4 regions of the Pseudoalteromonas sp. SR43-2 genome follow, and region 3 is predicted to be linked to each of the others. Evidence: predicted binding sites of a transcription regulator. Region 3 holds the regulator's gene; each other region holds the start of a gene.

Region 1 (4,220 bases), on a different contig from region 3:
CCAATATTTTAACTGTTGCTTAAATACCGGATGCGGACGTTGCTGTTGGCTATGCAGCGCTAAACTCAACTCGTTTGCACTATTTACTCGGCTCTCAAGTAATGCCACTAAATAAATAGCGAGCCTAAAAATACCATGGAGTTGGTCATCAAGTATTTGTGCTTTTAATAGCATATGCGCCAAACGAATATCAGCACCAAAACCTAACATTTTACTGCCAAGCGGTGTGAGCTTACCTTTGCTATCAATAGCTTCTAGCATGTTAAGCAGGTTACTTGCTTGCTCGCATTGTTGCTCAGTGGGCTTATCGAGCAAGGTTAGCTCATCAATACTGGCTCCCCATTGCTTTGCCTCAAGCATAAGTTGGCTTATGTCTGATGTGAGTATTTCGGGATTGTCATGGCTATTACGTCGCTCGAAGGTTTGCTTTGAGCCAATTCGATAAACAATGCCCGGCTCTATTCGTCCTGCACGCCCTGCACGCTGCACAGCAGACGAGCGCGATATGCTTTGTGTTGTGAGCTCTGTAACCCCTGTTTTTAAATTAAAGGTTGCTGCACGGCGCTTGCCGCTGTCAATTACAATGCGTATACCTTCAATAGTTAAACTGGTTTCGGCTACATTGGTGGTAAGCACTACTTTGCGCATGCCGTTTGGTGCAGGAGCAATAGCAGTTTGCTGATTGGCTTTATCTTGCTCGCCAAATAGTGTTGCAACTTGGCAGTTACTGGGTAAATCGCTCAGTGCTTGTTGCACGCGTAGTATTTCAAACTGCCCAGGTAAAAACACCAATGCGCTACCTGTTTGCTCATTAAGTGCTTGTTTTATTATGTTAGGAATTGCATCAAGCCAGCGACTTTCATCTTTTATGGGTATATATACTTCGTCTATTGGGTAGCTGCGACCGCTCGATTGAATTACAGGGCAATCAAAAAACGCAGTGTAACGCTCTGTATCAAGCGTTGCCGACATAAGCATAATAGTTAAATCGTCGCGCAGCGCACTTTGGGTCTCGAGCGCAAAGGCAAGTGAGGTATCTGCTGCAATTGAACGCTCATGAAATTCATCAAATATCAGTAAATCTATATCGCTTAATTCGGGGTCGTTTTGCAACATGCGCGTTAACATGCCTTCGGTGACTATTTCGAGGCGCGTATTAGCGCTTACTTTACTCTCGCCCCTAATCCGCAAGCCCACACTTTGCCCAACACTCTCGTTTTGGCACTTTGCTAAATAACTGGCTATATTACGAGCAGCTAAACGGCGAGGCTCTAGCATTACAATACGTTTAAAATGCCCGTCACGCATGAGTTGCAGCGGCAACCACGTCGATTTACCCGCACCAGGCGGCGCTTGTAATAACGTAATAGGATTACTTTGTAATTTAGTAACGAGTTGTTGATATATGTCTTGAACCGGCAGCACAGCTATTTACCCTAAATTGCTTTGCAGGCATTGTAACAAAAACCAAAAATAAACGCGCCGCTAAAGCTATGTGGTTATAAAGGATTTAATTAAGGGTTACATAATCAGAAATAATTACAGACCGCTCTGTACATTTTTTAAGGATGTGCTCACAACATTAATCATTACTGCCTCAATAAAAACATAACACCATGATTGTAAATGAAAAATAAAAATTTAACTTGTTGGTACACGCCTTGCTCCTTTTATACTGAACGTTAATTAAATCTAAGTAAGGAGAAACTTATGAACAGCGATCGTATGAAAGGTAATTGGAACGAACTTAAAGGTAAGGCTCAACAAAAATGGGGCGATCTTACCAACGACGATTTAGATAAAATTGAAGGTAGCCGTACAGAGCTAGTGGGTAAAATCCAGCAGCAGTATGGTAAATCTAAAGAAGAAGCAGAGCGTGAAGTTGATGAGTTTGAAAAAACTCACTAATCGCTAACTTCTAAAAAAACCGCCATTTGGCGGTTTTTTTGTTTAAGCTGTAGGTTATTTAGCTACGCTTTTAATTGGTTACCAATCGGTAACTGCCTAATACGCTTTCCGCACGCTGCAAAAATAGCATTACATAATGCTGGTGCATAAACTGGTGTAGATGGCTCACCTACCCCTGCTGGTGGTGCATCGCTTTGTACAATTTCAACTTCAATCTCAAGAGGTGAGTCGCTCATACGCGGTACGCGATAATCATGAAAGTTACTTTGCTGCACGCGGCCTTTATCAAAGGTAATACCATCGCTGATTGCAGTTGTAATCCCATAAATAGAGCCACCTTGGGTTTGGTTTTTAACGGTGTCAGTGTTTACAACCGTACCCGCGTCAATGGCAACCCACGATTTAATTACGTTTAAATCGCCAGCATCCGACACTTCTACTTCAACTACCGTAGCTACGTAAGTTAAAAAGCTTCTGTGTGCTGCTATGCCTAAACCTCGCCCTTTAGGAAGCTCTCGCCCCCATTTACTCATGTCAGCCACTTTTTCAATAACATGGCGCAGTCTGCCAATATCTAAAGGGTAAACCTCTTTATTGCCACCGTAATTATCGTATGTAGCATTTTGCTCTGTTACATCAACAATACGACTCGGACCTATGGTGTCTAGTAAATAGTCTTTTTGGTCGCGACCGGCTTTGTGCGCTGCTTCGCCAATAAATGACTGAATAGCAAAGGCATGAAAAATATTTGATACAGAGCGCATCCAACCAATTCGAACTTTGGCTTGCGCATCACCGTTTTCTAGCTTCATATTAGGCGTGTTAATTGGGTTATCGGTAAACCCTAAGCGCAGTTCAAAGCTCCCTGGCGTAGTCGCCCCTTCTGAAAAGGTAGAGGTAATTGGTGAAAACGCGGTGCGGTGTAAATACGATTCTATTGCGCCATTTTTATCTAGCGATGCTTCAATGTGCTGAGCCGAAACCGCATGGTAAAAACCATGTTGTATGTCGTCTTCACGCGTCCATTGCACACGAATAGGCTTGCCTACTTTCATTGAAAGGTAAGCTGCTTCAGCTGAAAAGTCAGGTTTTGACTTACGCCCAAAGCCGCCTCCTAACATGGTAACGTGAACATTAATTTTGCTCTCATCCATGCCAAGCATGGCAGCCACTGTTTTCATATCGGCTTGTGGATTTTGCGTAGCAGCCCATATATCAACACTATCTTTGTTGTACATAGCTGTTGCACACGGCGGCTCCATTGGTGCTTGAGCAAGATGCGGCGCGTAATAATCAGCTACGAGTTTATTGCTCGATTTAGCCAACACGCCCATGGCATCTCCTTTATCACGTATGTTTGCCTGTGGAGTTTGTACTGTTTTTAATAATGACTTTTTAAATTCTTCTGAATTGTAATCGCCATTTTTGCCATCATCCCACACGACTTTTAATGCTTTACGCCCTTGCCATGCAGCCCATGTGTTTTTAGCTATAATCGCAATTCCACCTTTTGGCTGAAACTGCGGTGCGCCTTTTGGTGCAGGAATTTCAATAACATCTATAACGCCGTTTATCGCTTTTGTAGCACTGGCATCAAACGACTTAACAACACCGCCTACCACTGGCGGGCGTTCAATTATAGCCACCAGCGCTTGTGGTTCGCGTACATCGGCTGCAAATATTGCTTTACCTGTTACTAAATCGGCTAAATCTATGTGCGCCATGCCAGTATTAATGTAGCGCCATTCTTTGCGTGTTTTAAGTGTTAGTTTGTCAGCTTCTGGTGGCGTTATTGTAAGCGCTAAGTCGATTAAATCTTTATAAGTAAGCGATTTACCTGAGCTGTGTGTAACAACGTGTTGATTAGCAGTACAGGTCTGCGGGTCAACTTCCCAATACTTGGCGGCAGCGTGCTGCATCATGTAACGTACACTTGCGCCCATTTCACGCAGGCGCTGCATGTTGTAGCGAATACTGCGCGAGCCATCGGTATTTTGATCGCCGTATTTAGGGTCGCCCTTACCCTGAATAACAATAACCTTATCCCACGCGGCTTCCATTTCATCGGCAACTATTTGCGCAATCGCGGTGCGAATTTGCTGACCCATTTCAGAGCGATGGCAGGTTATTTCAACCATGCCGTCTGGGCGCAGTGCAATAAATAAGTTTGCGCGCTTTGCTTGCTCAGATGGCTGCTCTAATACACCCGCAAATGCTCTTGGCGCACTGCCTACAAAATAAGTACCAAGTACCAATGCACCTATTGCGCTAGTTTTTAAAAACTTACGGCGGTTTAAATCAAAATATTTGTT
Region 2 (4,220 bases), on a different contig from region 3:
TTTGTAAGCATGCCACCAGGTACTTGAGCTAGTAAAATACGCCCGTCAACCCCTTTTAAGCTACCTTCAAATGCCGCATATTTTTTACGTACATCTCTAAAGTAAGCAGCAATTTCTTCTAGGTGGTTTAAATCAAGCTCAGTATCACGCTCAGTCCCTTCAACTATCGATACAATAGTTTCAGTTGCAGAATGTCCATAAGTCATACTCATTGATGAAATAGCGGTATCGAGCATATCAATGCCAGCATCAATTGCTTTTTGGTAAGTAGCAGTACTTAAACCTGTTGTAGCGTGGCACTGCATAGCAATTGGAATAGATACAGTTTCTTTAAGTGCTTTAATTAGTTGTTCAGCATCGTACGGCTTTAATAAACCCGCCATATCTTTAATACAAATTGAATGACAACCCATATCTTCAAGCTGCTTTGCAAGAGTTAGCCACATATCAAGTGTATGAACTGGGCTAACTGTGTACGAAATAGTACCTTGAGCGTGAGCGCCTACTTTTACAGCCGCTTTAATAGCTGTTTCTAGATTGCGAACATCGTTCATTGCATCAAATATACGAAATACGTCAACGCCATTTTTATGTGCACGTTCTACAAATTTTTCAACTACGTCATCAGCGTAATGGCGGTAACCTAATAAGTTTTGACCGCGTAATAGCATTTGCTGTTTAGTATTAGGCATCGCTTTTTTAAGTGCACGAATACGCTCCCAAGGATCTTCGCCTAAATAACGAATACACGAGTCAAATGTAGCACCACCCCACGATTCAATAGACCAATAACCCGCATCGTCTAATTTGCTAGCAATCGGTAGCATATCGTCTAGGCGCATACGCGTTGCTAATAATGATTGGTGAGCATCGCGTAATACCAATTCTGTTAATTTTAATTTAGCCATGTGTGTGCCCCTTATTTATTATTTGATTTGTACTGAGCAATGGCAGCACTAATAGCAGCGATGTGCTCATTAGGCACACCTTGAGATTTAAAAGATGGTGATTTAACTGGTGTCGCCACGTCAGGTTCGCTAAAGCGCGTCACCAAATTAGACATAAGCGTTACTGCACCAATTAATATCGACAGAAATACAAACACCCCAACCATGCCAGTAAGCATTAAGTTACCAGCCGTTGTGAGTAGAGCACCTATATCCATTTTTCTCCCCTTGAAACCCATATCGAAAATAAAAAATCGATTTAATTAAATATTTATTCACTGGATAATAACAAAACTAATCGCTTTGTCTACATCTTGTAAATTGGTAAAACCAATTAAACAATAAACAACATAACACTCAATTAATTTACATGCTATAACTCAGCAATCACGCGCTCTACAATACATACAAGAAATAACGACTATAGCTAATAGTTATATGGAAGTTGTTAATTAACTATCAAGCTAAGTAAAAATAAACACTAATTCTTAATATAAAATGCAAAGCCACACACCACTTGTTAATTGGTCTTACCAAAATAAGTCTATTTAGTGAACATTTAGTAGTTATTTGCAACAGTGTGAATAACTTACATAACAAAGCGTAAAAGTTACTAACCAACTAATAACTAGAGTAACAGCAAAAAACCATAACCAATTGATATTTATACTAAATAAACTTTGGCATATAACTGGCATTAATTATTATGAACAAATTTGATAACCAAGGAGAAAACAATGTTACGCTGGACAATTACATTTTTAGTTATTGCTTTAATCGCTGCAGTGTTAGGTTTTGGTGGCATCGCAGGTGCCGCAGCTGGTATAGCAAAAATTATATTTTTTATCTTTTTAGTACTTTTAGTGATTTCATTAGTTTCAGGTGCACTACGTGGTAAATCACCCAGGTAGATAAAGCATTCAACTAACTAACACTAAAATTTAATTAATACTTACAAGGAATTACACTATGAACTCTACAACTTTAAAAGCAGCACTAATCGCAGTATTTGCAGGTTTTTTCATGATGGGTTGTGAAGACAACCATGCAGAAGATGCTGGCGAACGTATCGACGAAGCAGTAACTGACGTGCAAAACTCTGTTGAAGATGCATGTGAAAATGTTAAAGAAGGCGTGAACGCTGAAGAAACTAACTGTTAATTCTTCTTGAACCGCTAAAAAAAACGGCTTTCGAGCCGTTTTTTTGTGCCAGTAATAAAATCACTGACTATAAAGCTGCTCATTTAGCAGTTAGCTTGTTAAAATAAAAAAAACGATATTTAAAGCAAGGCAAAATGGTATTCACAACCACCTACACATTAGATAAACCCTACTTTTACGAGTGTTTTGATGAGTCACTCCCTTATAGTAAGCGTGCAAAACCTAAATACTTTTTACTTGTGCTGTTAGTTGCGCTTGGTTTATTTGGCATTTATGTTTTAGACGATCATTACTTAGGATCGTTTATGATCATGTTAGCGGTACTCGAGTGCGTCGCTTTTTACTATCGCAGACCATGGTGGGTAACCAGACAAATGCTCAGCAGAGCATCAGGCTCTGAGGTAACACTTACCTTTGATGAAGAAGGTATTAAATCTGCTAATCATTACAAAAGCTATCAATTAGAATGGCAAAATATAAGCGAAGTAATAGACACCCAGCAAGGTATTATTATTAAAAACAAAAGCGGCATGCAGTACATATCAAAACAAATACTTAGTCCTGAAACACTCGCTTTTATAAACAAAAAAGCCACTCAGTGAGTGGCTTTTAGTCTAGTTGAGTTAATTACTCAACTACGTATACGTGTTGATTAAGCATTGCCCGGATTAGGGTTCGACTTTTCAGCTTGTATGCGCATGTAAATCTCTTCACGATGCACTGATACGTCTTTTGGTGCATTAACACCGATTCGAACTTGATTTCCTTTAACACCTAGAACAGTAACTGTTACTTCGTCACCAATCATTAGGGTTTCACCTACTCTACGAGTTAGTATTAGCATTCTCTTGCTCCCATGTTCCAATAAAAATTATAAGATTCCGCTTAAACATACTAATGAAAATTAGACTGAAAAGTAAGTAAAAACTCGCAATCTATCCATTTTCTGTTAAAAATGCCTTGTGTAATGCACGAACAGCCAACTCTAAGTACTTTTCATCTATTAAAACTGAAATTTTAATCTCTGAAGTCGAGACTAAAACCACATTAATATTTTCCTGCGCTAATGCATCAAAAAATAAACTAGCGACACCAGAATGTGATTTCATACCCATGCCAACAGCAGAGACTTTAGCTACTGCTTGCAATCCGCTTATATTTTGAGCACTGAGCTGAGCTTGATCTTCACTCAATAATTCAAGTGCTTGCAGATAATCATTCGAGTGCACAGTAAAAGCATAGTCTATTTTTTCAAAGTTATGATTAACTTGATTAATCATATCTATTTCGATGCCATTTTCGGCAAAAAGTTTCAATATTTTTGAAAGATATTGCGTGCCCGTTGGCACACCTTGTACCTTAATTAAGCATTCGTCACGATTAAACGCAATCCCCGATACAACCTTGCTTGGCATATCGTTCTCCTCAAAACTTATTAATGTACCTTCATCGGGATTAAAGCTCGAAAGCACCCTAAGTGGCACATTATGTTTTCCTGCGGCTTCTACTGAGCGAATATGCAAAACTTTCGCCCCTAAACTTGCCAGCTCTAGCATTTCGGCAAAGGTAACTTGGCTCATTCTGCGCGCGTTAGGTTCAACACGAGGATCTGTAGTATATACGCCGTCAACGTCTGTATAGATCTGGCATTCGTCAGCTTTTATAGCCGCTGCTATTTCTACAGCCGATGTATCGGTGCCGCCGCGCCCAAGCGTTGTAATATTGCCCTCAACATCACGCCCCTGAAACCCAGCAATAATAGCAATACGATTATGCTCAAGCTCATGCTTCAAACGCGTAGCAGCAACCTCTGCAATACGAGCTTTACCAAACATGTTATCGGTTAAAATATTGACTTGATCGGCTAATAAGCTCACAGCAGAGTGGCCACGTTTTATAATAGCCATAGCAAGTAGTGATACAGAAACCTGCTCTCCGGTGCTAATAAGTACATCTAGTTCACGGCTACTCGGGCGAGTATCGATTTGTTTGGCGAGATTAATTAAGCGGTTGGTTTCTCCCGACATAGCCGAGAGCACCACAACCACTTGGTGTCCTTGTTGTCTGGTTTTTACAACAAGGTCGGCGACCGCTTCAATTCTCTCTATCGAG
Region 3 (4,220 bases):
GATTAGCTAAATAGTCTTTAACCGGTTGATCTAACCCATTTAAAGGCTTTAACTCTGGTTCCCAGTGTGGATTTGGTAAAAAGCGTGCATCAAATACGTAGTCTGCTTCTTTTGGTATACCGTGTTTAAAACCAAATGATTCAAATGTGACAATCAGTTGCTTATCTTTTTTACCTAAAATCTTTTCACGAATAGATTCAGCGAGTTGATGAACACTTAAATCAGTCGTATCTATCATAAAGTCGGCGCGAGTGGTTAATACATCAAGTAATTCTTTTTCTTTTTTGATGGCTAAATCAAGCGGCAACGAGTCTATTGATAGTGGGTGTAATCTGCGTGTTTCAGAAAAGCGTTTGATCAATGTCTGATCGTCGCTATCTAAATAAAATAACGTAGGGTTTGCAAAGCCTGGTAAGTATTCAAGAATATCGTTAAATTCATCTTGTTCTTTAGGGATGTTGCGCACATCTATGCTAACAGCAATTTTATCGTAGCTATCAGACACACTGCGAACTAATGAAGGTAGTAGGTTTACTGGAATATTATCAACGCAATAATAACCTAAATCTTCTACAACGCGCAAAGCAACCGACTTTCCAGAACCAGAACGGCCGCTTATGATAATTAACTCCATTTAACACCCTTTATAAAACTATGATTGATCGACAATAACTTGGTAAAGCTCAGTATCAGATTTTGCACTGCGTAACTGTTTACAAAAATCTTTGTTGTTTAGTTTATCAGCAATGGTTGCTAGAGTCTTTAAGTGCTGCTGGTTATCGCCATCTGGTACGATGAGTGCGACAAAAATATCAACAGGGCGATTATCGATTGCATCAAAGTTTATTGGAGTTTCGCTAACGAGCACTAAAGCCAAAGGCTCTTCTGCACCGCTCATTCTTCCATGAGGAATAGCAATGCCACGCCCTATACCTGTACTACCTAATTTCTCTCTGCTCATTAAAGCATTAAGAATATCTTGTTGCGGTAAATACGGAAGTTTGTCGTGAGCAAGTTCGCTAATGAACTCTAAAATTCTTTTTTTGCTATTAAAAAGGACCGCAGCTTTGCTGCAGTCCTGGCATATAAGTGAACTTAATTTCATCATATTAGTGTCGAGCAAGCTTCTCTTTGTGTTTGATTACTTGGCGATCGAGCTTGTCGATCAACGAGTCAATAGCGGCATACATATCTTGATGTTCTGTAGAGGCAAATAGCTCAGCACCGCTTACGTGTATTGTGGCTTCTGCTTTTTGATTTAACTTTTCTACATCGAGAATGACATGAACATTATTAATATGATCAGAGTGTCTTTCAAGCTTCGCAAATTTAGTATTAATATAGTCTCTTAGTGAATCGGTTAATTCTACGTGACGACCAGTTAAGTTTAGTTGCATAAGCATTACCCTCTTAGTTTAGCGTCTTAAATCAGACTTTTACGCTGATTTGACGGTGGAATAGCAAGAGATTCGCGGTATTTTGCGATTGTACGTCTCGCTACTTTAATTCCTTGCTCAGCCAATATATCCGCTATTTTGCTATCACTCAATGGTTTTGCTGAGTTTTCTGCTGCGATTAATTTTCGGATAAGCGCACGTATTGCTGTAGATGAACATTCACCACCGTTTTCAGTACTTACATGGCTTGAGAAAAAATATTTAAGCTCAAATATACCACGGGGTGTATGCATGTACTTTTGAGTAGTCACACGCGAAATTGTCGATTCGTGCATTTCTACCATTTCAGCGACATCATTTAAAACCATTGGTTTCATGGCTTCAGGGCCATGTTCAAAAAAGCCTTGTTGTTGCTTAACAATACAATTAGTAACTTTTAATAGCGTGTCGTTTCTACTTTCTAAGCTTTTAATAAACCATTTAGCTTCTTGTAAATGTGAGCGGATAAACTGGCTGTCGCCACTTGATTTTACAGTGCGAGACATTGCCGCGTATTGGCTATTAACACGAATTTTAGGCATGCTATCTGGGTTTAATTCGACAACCCAGCGGCCTTTAATTTTTTTAACTGACACATCAGGAATAACATACTCAGATTCTTCCCTTACAATAGTATCTGCAGGTTTTGGGTTGAGAGTATGTATTAGTGTCATCACTTCTTTAAGCTCTTCTTCTTTAAGCTTAGTTTTTTTCATTAATGTACGATAGTCGCGAGCTGCTAATAGATCAATATGCTCGGTTAAAATCATTTTCGTTTCATTAATGTAAGGTGTTTCTTTATCAAATTGATTAAGCTGAATACACAAACACTCTTGTAAACTACGTGCGGCAATACCCACAGGATCAAACAGTTGGATGCGTTTTAATACCGCTTCAATTTCATCAAGTTCGACTTCGTTATCATCTTCGTTTTCTTGATTAAAGCTTTCTAAAATCTCTTCGCAGCTTAATGTTAAAATACCTGAATCATCGACGGCCTCTACAATCGCAATAGCGATGGCTTCATCGGTAGGGCTAAATGGCGTTAGTTGTAATTGCCACATTAAATACTCATGGAGCGTTTCAGTAGAGGCGCCTTGGTATATTGATTCGTCTTCAGGCATTGGACCTGATGAGGCTGCAGGAGCGGCACTCATGTACTCATCCCAACTAACATCCATAGCCATGTCGTCACTTAGCGTGTCTTTTGCAAGTGCTTCACCAGTATCTTGTTCATATTCGCTCGGAGCATCATCAGCAGATGCGCTAACAGTTATGTCATCGGTATCAGCTTTTTGCTCGTTTTTACCAGCAGCGTCTTCAGAATAGTCTGCCTCTTCAACCTCTAATAGTGGATTACTGTCGAGAGCTTCTTGTATTTCTTGCTGGAGATCCAATGTACTGAGTTGCAACAAACGAATAGCTTGTTGCAGCTGTGGAGTCATTGTAAGTTGCTGGCCCATGCGCAGCTGTAGTGATTGCCTCATGTATCTCTAACAATCCTTTTATGTTGTTATAATTAATACTAGCAGATGCTTAAAGACATGGCGTAAATGTTACAGCCTAAATTGCTCGCCTAAATAAACATCGCGTACTGTTTTATCATTTAATACGTGTTCTGGAGTACCTGATGCAATCAGCTCCCCATGAGAAACAATGTAGGCTTTTTCGCAAACATCAAGGGTCTCTCTTACGTTATGGTCGGTAATTAATACTCCAATCCCACGATTTTTAAGATGTTCTATTATTTTCTTTATATCTAATACCGAAATAGGGTCAACACCGGCAAACGGTTCATCCAGTAATATAAATTTAGGATCTGCTGCCAGCGCTCGTGCTATTTCTACACGACGACGTTCTCCACCCGATAATGCCATACCTTGGCTATCACGAATGTGTTGTATGCTAAATTCATCTAATAAGTTATTGAGCGTATCTTCTCTGGCTTGTTTATTTAGTTCTTTGCGCGTTTCTAAAATGGCCATTAAGTTTTGATAAACAGTCAGCTTTCTAAAAATTGATGACTCTTGCGGTAAGTAGCCTATGCCTAATCTAGCACGACTATGCATAGGTAAAAGAGTAATATCGTTATCATCAATAGATATTTTACCTTTGTCGCTAGGAACAAGCCCTACGATCATATAAAAAGTCGTTGTTTTACCAGCACCGTTAGGGCCAAGTAAGCCAACTATACTGCCAGCTTGTACTTCGAGGCCGACGTTTTTTACAACTTCACGACCTTTATAGCTTTTTGCCAATAGTTCTGCTTTTAATGTGCTCATGGTTGACCTTTATCGCCTTTTTTACTTTTTTTAGTTTCGATCGGTACTAAAATTGTGTGAACGCGGTCAGTTGAGTTTTCATCTTTTTCGGCACTGATGAGCTGCTGCTCTATGTCGTAGGTAATGCTTTTAGCATTTATTTTTTGTCCGGCTTGCGATACTTGTGCATTACCAACAAGCGTTAAAAAACGCTTAGATACATCATAACGTACTTCGTCAGCACTGGCGCTCATAGTCGTGCCATCTGATTGCTTTTCTTCAAAGTGCGCAGGGCTACCTGTGGCAATTAATAATTGTTTATTATCACCAAGTTCATCGCGTTTGTGTACTTCGAGGCGATCGGCTGTAATGCGGCGATTACCGTGAATTATCTCAACGTTTTTCTCAAAAATCCCGACATTAGCTTTTAATTGACCTTCTTGCTTGTCGGCACTTATTGAAATTTGATTGGCAGCAGGTTGCGTGTTTTGCTCTGCAGCACTACTATTAAACGCTAGTATAA
Region 4 (4,220 bases), on a different contig from region 3:
ACTATTCCACGTGAAGCGTACGCTTACGGCATGGAATTATCACTGCAAACAATCAATATTGATTTTACGCAAAACTTTGATGATTATTCGTTAGCAATGGGTGCTGAAATACGTACTGATGAATACCGTATTTTAGAAGGTAATGAATATGCGTACCGCGATTACGATACATTAAATGGTGTAAGTATTTACAGCGGTTTAAGTGGCGGTGTTGGCTCTGAAGATGCATCGGGTGGTTCACAAGGTTTTGGTGGTTCATCACCTGCGTCTTCAGTGGATGAGTCACGTGATGTAATTTCATTTTACGTAGATGCAGAATCTTATGTAATTGAAGATGTGATTTTATCTGGTGCACTTCGCTACGATAACTACAAAGGTTTTGGCGATACAGTAAACTTTAAACTTGCTGGTAACTGGTCTATTACCGACGATATTTCATTACGTGGTGCATTAAGCTCAGGATTTAGAGCGCCTTCAATGCAGCAGCTTTACTTTAATAACGTAAGCACACAATTTGTTGTTGATACTAATGGGAATTTAGTTGCAGAAGAAGTTGGTACATTTAGAAATGATTCAACACTTGCGCAAAGTTTAGGTATTCCAAAACTTAAAGAAGAAAAATCACAAAACCGTAGTTTAGGTATTGTGTATAACGTTACCGATAATATTAATGTAACCGTTGATTACTACTCGATTGATATTGACGACCGTATTGTAATTAGTGATCGCTTAGGTAAAGGGTTATCTACAAGCCTTGATGCAGCACTAAATAGTGCAGGTGCTGGCGTAGGGCAGTTTTTCTTAAATGGTGCTGATACAGAAACACGTGGTGTTGATTTTGTAGCAACGTGGAACACTGAAGGTTTAGGCGGCACACTTGATTTTACACTTGCAGCTAACTTTACCAAAACAGATGTTGTATCGTTGTTCTCTCCTGCTGGCTCAAGCCTTGAGACAGTAAAAGTAGAAGATATATTCTCAGCTGAAGACATCTCTATTATAGAAGAGTGGCAACCAGAGGACCGTATTAACTTAAGTGCGCTTTATCAACGTGATGATTGGACTGTTAACCTCTCACTTAATCGTTTTGGTGAATACACAGTAGAAGATGGTGGTCGTCAAACGTATGGCGCAGAAATTTTAACTGACGTTAAAGTTAACTACTTCGTTACTGAAGACTTATCAGTAAATATTGGTGCAAATAACTTGTTCGATGTTTACCCAGATAAAAATGAAATAGGTAACTCTCGCTCAGGTACTATTGTAGATGCTAATGGTAATACCGTAATTAGCAGCTCAGGTGTGTTTGACTACTCACGTCGTTCGGCTCCGTTTGGATTTAACGGTGCTTACTACTACGTAGGTGCAGAATACCGTTTTTAATTACTAACCTCCCTTTTGTTATTTAACTCAAAGGGCCGTAAGGCCCTTTTTTTGGTTTTAGCTTGGGCTGATTTTATTTAGAAATCAAACTTATTGGATAATCATCGTATTGCTTAATATTATTCATTACATTCATTAAAGTATTATGTGTACTGTTTTCGTCTGCGGTTATAAGTACCGAACTTATTTCATATTCAGCCGCGAACATAGCTAAATTAGTCGCAACTTGCTCTAAATCAATTAACCTCCCAGAAAAATATACTCCGTTACTTTCATCAATTCTAAATAAAGCATTTTTAACAGGCTTATCTATTTGAGGGCTGTCGAGTGGTCGGTTTAATTCAATAGCCACAGGTTTTACAAAAGATGTAGTTACAATAAAGAAAATTAGTAATATGAACACTATGTCTAACATCGGGGTCATATCTACATCGGCATTATTTTGTAGTTTGGTTAGTTTTTTCATATTGGACCTTATTTTTAATTAAATGCTGCGGCGCCACAGCAAGGTTTTAGGTACCTATTAACAAAATTAGCACAGCAAAGATAAAGCGTGGTTAAATAAACATTCTAATAACATTAAATATTTGTACTAATTATGTTTTTAAAATGTGGTGAAATAAGGTGGTGTTTATACCGATCTGCTTAAATATGGGATCTATTTAGCATCGTTATAGTGTAATTCAATTCGTTAAATTGCTTTAAAAACTATGCAGATTGGTATTAGAGGCAATAAAAAACCCAGCTCGAGGCTGGGTTCTAGTTATGCGCTATGTCAGCTTAATGCTTTTGCATACGGCTCATTTCTGCATGGCAGCTTTGCATTGTTAATAATGTTTTAGCCAGTGCAGCTTCGCAATCAGCCGGTTGTGGTTTATCCATAGCGGCTTTAATTTCTACAAGCGTTTTATCTTCTACTTCTTCAAGCTCTTTTACATACGTGCTGTCGTTATGTGAGGTGAATGTAGTAAGTAAGGCTGTGTATGCACGTCGTGCTTCAACTGCGAAAGATGAACCATCTTCGCGTTCGCCTTTTTCATTAATTGCATATGGCTGCAAGCGCTCAACACTCACTTTTCGGGCATCTATCATACGCTGAAAAAGTGCGCCAATAGCAGGGTCTTCAACTTTTTCCTGTGCTTTTTGATAAAAGTCGATGCCGCTGTTCATAACTTGAATGATGTCAGTAATATGATTTACTTCTGATCCTTGATGGGTGTTCATAATGACCTCTTTAATTAAATGAATGTATAGTTCAATTTAATAAAAGCAATGTATGTTCCACGTTTTTATTTTTATGTAGTTGTTTGATTTTATTAGTTTAATTGTGTTTCAGAAAGGGGCTAAGTTAATGAGGAAAGTATTAACTTAGCAATTTTTACATTATATTGTGTAATAAAGTTATTTTAGCTCTTCAGCTACTTCAGCTACTTTTTGGCGTAACCAGATATGGCTCGCATCGCGATGTAACAGTGGGCTCCAAATCATATCAAGCTCAAAAGGAGGAATTGGAAACGGTGGCTCTAAAATTTTAAGCCCCGGATCATCTAAATATATATTTGCGGCTTTTGAAGGAAGGGTCGCAATCAAATTTTTCTCTTTAGCTAAATGAATCGCTACATGGTAGTTACGCGTAAAAGTGGCAATGTTACGATGTTTACCAAAGTGGGCAAGTGCTTCGTCAACCCAACCAAGTTTTTGCACATCTTTAGGGTCCATGCCCACACCTACACCAAAACCTGTTTTACTCACCCATATATGGCGCGCTTTTAAGTAGCTGTCGAGGCTAAAGTTTTCAATAATAGGGTTGTCGGCCTTAACTAAGCAGCAAAAACTGTCTTTCCAAATACGTTTATGATGAAAAGACTGAGGTAAGTTTTCAAAACGGTTGATTGCCATATCTACTTTACCGTTTTCTACATCATGAAAGGTGACATCACTTGGTGTGAGTATATCTAAAGTAGTATCGGGGGCTTCTTCGTGTAGTTTACTTAATAGCTTTGGCGCTAACGTACTTGCAGCGTAATCACTGGCCATTATTCTAAACACACGCTTACTTTGGCTTGCCTCAAATTCTCGATTAGGTGCTAGAGTTTCTTCAAGGGTCATTAAAATGCCACGAATAACGGGTTGTAACTCCAAAGCACGCTCGGTAGGTACCATACCATCGCTGGTACGAACTAAAATAGGGTCGTTAAATAAGTTACGAAGACGTTTAAGGCCATTACTCATTGCAGGTTGCGTTATACTCAATTGATTAGCAGCGCGTGTTACGTTGCATTCTCGAAGCAATGTATCGAGGTAAACGAGTAAATTTAAATCTATTTTACTTATATTCATTGTGTGTGTCCTTTAGCGCTTACCAGTGGTGAATAAAGCGCTGTGCTGTCGGGTATGGGTAAATATGACTTACCTGACCATTTTTTATATTTTGTTGTGCCTGCTTCCAAAAGCTAACATCTATAAGCTCTGGATGAGTGCTGAGGAAAAACTTTTTATACATAGGGTTTGGCATTACAAATGTACAAAGCTGCTCAGGAAATACATCCTGTGGTGCAACAGAGTAACTTTGTTCATCCATTAAATAGTCGTCATAGCTCTTTGCTTTTGGTAATGCTCTAAAGTTCATATCGGTTAGATATTGGACTTCATCGTAATCGTAAAAAATAATACGTTTGTGCTTACTTACACCAAAGTTTTTTAAGAGCATATCACCAGGGAATATATTAACAGCAATCATTTCTTTTAGGGCTTGCCCATATTCTTCAATCGCATCGGCGACACTTTCTTCATCAGCATTTTCTAAAAACAAGTTAAGAGGTGTCATTCGCCGCTCA

The links. The regulator sigma-54, encoded in region 3, starts transcription at its own class of promoters, with help from an activator protein. The targets are predictions, from matches to a motif close to GTTGGCACGNNNNTNGNNT.
Region 1: a site for sigma-54 is predicted at 1,649-1,667, ahead of H5120_RS04760 (CsbD family protein). Genes of this name have one in related genera too.
Region 2: a site for sigma-54 is predicted at 1,627-1,645, ahead of H5120_RS07450 (DUF1328 domain-containing protein). Genes of this name have one in related genera too.
Region 4: a site for sigma-54 is predicted at 2,651-2,669, ahead of H5120_RS14875 (PA2169 family four-helix-bundle protein). Genes of this name have one in related genera too.

What each region holds. Positions count from the first base shown of each region.
Region 1 covers NZ_JACJED010000004.1:116,555-120,774, forward strand. The annotation lists gene hrpB (ATP-dependent helicase HrpB) at 1-1,425, opposite strand, end outside; gene H5120_RS04760 (CsbD family protein) at 1,711-1,908, shown strand; gene H5120_RS04765 (xanthine dehydrogenase family protein molybdopterin-binding subunit) at 1,971-4,220, opposite strand, start outside.
Region 2 covers NZ_JACJED010000006.1:172,791-177,010, forward strand. The annotation lists partial or broken gene oadA (sodium-extruding oxaloacetate decarboxylase subunit alpha) at 1-908, opposite strand, end outside; gene H5120_RS07445 (OadG family protein) at 920-1,165, opposite strand; gene H5120_RS07450 (DUF1328 domain-containing protein) at 1,685-1,858, shown strand; gene H5120_RS07455 (hypothetical protein) at 1,917-2,108, shown strand; gene H5120_RS07460 (YcxB family protein) at 2,243-2,710, shown strand; gene csrA (carbon storage regulator CsrA) at 2,761-2,952, opposite strand; gene H5120_RS07470 (aspartate kinase) at 3,044-4,220, opposite strand, start outside.
Region 3 covers NZ_JACJED010000001.1:62,184-66,403, forward strand. The annotation lists gene rapZ (RNase adapter RapZ) at 1-634, opposite strand, end outside; gene ptsN (PTS IIA-like nitrogen regulatory protein PtsN) at 653-1,105, opposite strand; gene hpf (ribosome hibernation promoting factor) at 1,110-1,397, opposite strand; gene H5120_RS00340 (RNA polymerase factor sigma-54) at 1,424-2,923, opposite strand; gene lptB (LPS export ABC transporter ATP-binding protein) at 2,993-3,718, opposite strand; gene lptA (lipopolysaccharide transport periplasmic protein LptA) at 3,715-4,220, opposite strand, start outside.
Region 4 covers NZ_JACJED010000018.1:43,854-48,073, reverse strand. The annotation lists gene H5120_RS14885 (TonB-dependent siderophore receptor) at 1-1,383, shown strand, start outside; gene H5120_RS14880 (biopolymer transporter ExbD) at 1,457-1,849, opposite strand; gene H5120_RS14875 (PA2169 family four-helix-bundle protein) at 2,164-2,607, opposite strand; gene H5120_RS14870 (LysR family transcriptional regulator) at 2,785-3,723, opposite strand; gene aceK (bifunctional isocitrate dehydrogenase kinase/phosphatase) at 3,743-4,220, opposite strand, start outside.